DNA from 2 places in the Thalassotalea sediminis genome. Region 1 is predicted to be linked to the other one. Evidence: predicted binding sites of a transcription regulator. Region 1 holds the regulator's gene; the other holds the start of a gene.
What was found. The regulator LexA, encoded in region 1, represses DNA repair genes until DNA is damaged. The targets are predictions, from matches to a motif close to TACTGTATNNNNATACAGTA.

Region 1 (2,209 bases):
GTAAATATACGAGAGGTCCATAAGTATTTCTGTTCATTTTGGTCATTAAACCATATTGGGCTTACACCAATAATTATGCCGTTAAAGTTATTACTATTAAGCATTCTCTCAATGCGTTTTCTAGGCACATAGATCAGTTCGAAAACATAGTGTTTACTGTGTTTATTTAAGTATCGAATAAAGTCGTAATAAAGGCCACTCTCTTTCTCCTGACTAATAATGAGCGGCGGTTTCTTATGATAGGTAAATGCTGAAATAAGCTGCTTTTCAGTGCAATAGGCAGAAGAGGCGAAACATAACAGCAATGTGATAGCTAAATACTTCATAGGGAATCTTAAACAGTTCTTTACTTTCAACTATAGTGGTAATGAAAGGAATGTACACTTAACTTACCAATGAATATTTCATATTTGTTAGCTTATTATACAAAATAAACCGCAACGTTTATCATCTTAATGGTATTTGAATAGGCATACGAATACACCTTGCTTATCACCTTCGCAAATCTTTAATCCTCTGCCTGATAAAGTTGAATAGAACATTGAGAAGAGTTCATTTGTAATACATGCTAAGAAAGTAGCAGTGATGTAGTTGCGTTTATTTACAGGCTGTATATACTAACAGTGAAGCTGTCCATATATACAGGGAAAAATTGTGAGTGAGTTTAAACCATTAACAACTAGACAAGAACAGATCTTTGATCTGATCAAAGAAAAAATATCTGAAACAGGGATGCCGCCAACAAGAGCAGAAATTGCAGAGTTTTTTGGTTTTAAATCAGCCAATGCAGCAGAAGAGCATTTAAAAGCGCTTGCTAAGAAAGGTTATATTGAAATGCTGCCGGGCACTTCGCGTGGTATTCGATTAGCTAGTAACTTTATTGTGGAAGAAGGCTTACCCTTGATAGGTAGAGTTGCTGCCGGTGAACCTATTTTAGCGCAAGAGCATGTGGAAGAAAGATATCAAATTGATGGAAATTTATTTCACCCAGCTGCAGATTACCTGTTACGCGTAAATGGTGAAAGTATGAAAGATATCGGTATTTATGATGGTGATTTACTTGCGGTTCATCAAACGACGGACGTGCAAAATGGCCAAGTTGTTGTCGCACGCGTAGAAGATGATGTTACCGTAAAACGCTTAAAACGTGAGGGCAATATTGTTTACTTGCACGCTGAGAACGTAGATTTTTCACCCATAAAAGTTGATTTAGCTAACCAACATTTTAATATTGAAGGGTTGGCTGTAGGGGTAATTAGAGCAGCTGATTGGATGTAATTATTTCAGCAATATTGAGCAGGTATCGTTAACGCTTAAAATGAAATAATACCTGCTTTTCTTTTATTTGATTAAAAAAACACCTTTGAACGCCATATCCCTATCTTTACTTTCCCTAACTCTTGTTAAAAGCTAATAGAAAGAAAAATTTTTGTTTAAAAAACAAACACCCTGTTAACGATGCATTTCAAACTTTTTTAGAGTAAATGCTTAAAATTTATACTGTGCATCTAAGCCTTTCATGGTGCGACTTTCAGTACATTAGAGTTTATACTCGATTGTATTTATTGGTATTTTTACCCATTCCTTTTTCAAATTAAAAATTGACCCAGATCAAATATTAAGTAATTCTAGAACAGAAAGTGAACAACTCTAATAATAAGGCGAGCTTTCACCTGTTTAAAAAATCGCCAGTAAAATAACAATAAAATCACATCAAAAACACGCGCATTGGGATCAAGTAATATTTAAATGCGATGTTTTTGACTTAGAAAGGGTATAAGGAGATGTCGAGTGAAAAGACGTAACCTAGGTTGGCTGTTGTCTGGGGTGCTATTTCCCGGTATGGCTTGGGCTGATTCAAAGTTAAATATGACCCGAGGGGTCACCGAGATAAGCAACGAAGTCTATGGACTACATATGTTTGCTTTATACATTTGTACTGCAATAGGTATTGTGGTTTTTGGTGCGATGATCTGGTCAATGATTTTTCATCGTAAATCAAGAGGAGTAAAACCTGCAACCTTTCATGAAAGCACAAAAGTTGAAATACTGTGGACAGTTATACCTATTATTATTTTGATTGCTATGGCCTGGCCGGCAACGAATACGCTGATAGCCATGGAAAATAACGATGATTCTGATCTCACCATTCAAGTTACAGGTTCACAATGGAAGTGGCATTACAAGTACTTCGACCAAGACATTGAAT
Region 2 (2,209 bases), 920 kb from region 1:
CTTGCAGTGTTGTTAGATCGCGTAAAGGGAAATGTAGCCATCGTTTTAATAGCCGAGAGCCCATTGGGGTAGATGTTCGATCTAGTACAGAAGATAACGTATTTTCTAATCCTCCTTGCAGGTTTTGGGTAAGTTCAAGGTTTCGCCGAGTAGCAGCATCCAAAATAACACCTTGTTGTGCAGATTCTGCCTTAATTGATCGAATATGCGGTAGGGCTGTACGTTGCGTATCTTTGACATACTGTAATAGACAGCCGGCTGCAGCAATACCTAATGGGTAAGATTCTACGCCAAAGCCTTTTAGTTCTTTGGTACCAAACTGCTGATTTAATAGCGCTACAGAAGTTTGATTATCAAATTCCCAATCGGGCCTTCTTCGCTTTCCTTTAAATTCACTAATCAACGCTTCATTCGTGAAAGATTCTGGATAAAGAAGCTCGGCAGGCGATAATCGCTGAAGCTCAGCCTGCAGCTGTTCGCTTGACTGTGGCTGACAAATGATAAAGCGACCACTTGTCATATCTAAATAAGCAAGGCCAAAAGCATTTTCGTTTTGAAAAATACTGACTAATAAATTATCTTGTCGCTCAGAGAGCAAGGCTTCATCACTTATAGTGCCTGGCGTAACAATACGCACTACTTTTCGTTCTACTGGCCCTTTACTTGTTGCAGGATCTCCCACCTGTTCACAAATGGCAATAGATTCACCAAGTTTGACAAGTTTTGCTAAATACGCTTCTACGGCATGATATGGAACTCCGGCCATAGGAATGGCATTGCCGCCTGATTTTCCACGAGCAGTAAGAGAGATATCGAGTAAATCAGCCGCTTTTTTAGCGTCATCAAAGAATAATTCGTAAAAGTCACCCATACGATAAAATACTAAAATGTTTGGAAATTCAGCCTTTATCGCCAAATATTGACGCATCATTGGGGTATGAGAAGTATTATCGAGATTTTGCGTTGCCATTGATACTCTTAATTATTGTCGTTGGCACTAAGCCATATAGATTATCGTTACAGCGAGATATTATGCCACAGGCAGTTCAACCCATCACCCGTTAATTATTACACTGTTGTTATTACTGTATAAACCATTGAAATACTGAACTTAACAAGATGATATGAAGGTTACTGCTTTTAAATTTCATGATAAATCAGTTGGTTAAGTATAAATTTTACTTGCGCGTAAAAAAACACTTGATACTGTACGACCATACAGTATACTTTGCGCATTACAAAGATTTATCCGAAACATTGGAGCAAGAAATGGACGATAATAAAGAAAAAGCACTCTCAGCTGCGTTAAGCCAAATTGAACGTCAGTTTGGTAAAGGTTCAATTATGAAGCTAGGTGAAAATCGTAGCATGGATGTTGAAACCATTTCTACAGGCTCGTTAGGTTTAGATATTGCGCTAGGTGCTGGTGGCTTACCAATGGGTCGTGTTGTAGAGATATATGGTCCAGAATCAAGTGGTAAAACGACGTTAACGTTGGAAGTTATTGCAGAAGCTCAACGTAACGGGAAAGTCTGTGCGTTTGTTGACGCAGAACATGCATTAGATCCTATCTACGCTGAAAAACTTGGTGTAAACATTAATGATCTACTTGTATCTCAACCAGATACAGGTGAACAAGCATTAGAAATTTGTGACATGCTGACGCGTTCAGGGGCTGTTGATGTTATTGTTGTTGACTCTGTGGCAGCGTTAACGCCTAAAGCGGAAATTGAAGGTGATATGGGAGATTCTCATATGGGTCTTCAAGCACGTATGTTATCTCAAGCAATGCGTAAATTAACGGGTAATTTAAAACAATCTAATACCATGATGATTTTCATTAACCAAATTCGTATGAAAATTGGTGTAATGTTTGGTAACCCTGAAACAACTACTGGTGGTAATGCGCTTAAGTTTTACGCATCTGTTCGATTAGATATTCGTCGTATTGGCGCAGTTAAACAAGGTGATGAAATTGTTGGTAATGAAACGCGTGTTAAAGTAGTGAAAAATAAAGTTGCTCCACCGTTTAAGCAAGTTGAATTTCAAATTCTTTACGGCGAAGGTATCAATAGTTTAGGCGAATTGATTGACCTAGGTGTACAAAATAAAATGGTTGAAAAAGCAGGTGCTTGGTATAGCTATAATGGCGATAGAATTGGCCAAGGTAAAGCGAAAGCTGTTGATTACTTGCGTGAGCATCCAGAAA

Region 2: recA (recombinase RecA) is a predicted target of LexA. The motif match lies at 1,205-1,224, and genes of this name have one in related genera.

What each region holds. Positions count from the first base shown of each region.
Region 1 covers NZ_AP027361.1:152,267-154,475, forward strand. The annotation lists gene QUE09_RS00675 (substrate-binding periplasmic protein) at 1-326, opposite strand, end outside; gene lexA (transcriptional repressor LexA) at 655-1,278, shown strand; gene coxB (cytochrome c oxidase subunit II) at 1,843-2,209, shown strand, end outside.
Region 2 covers NZ_AP027361.1:1,072,651-1,074,859, forward strand. The annotation lists gene mutS (DNA mismatch repair protein MutS) at 1-970, opposite strand, end outside; gene recA (recombinase RecA) at 1,270-2,209, shown strand, end outside.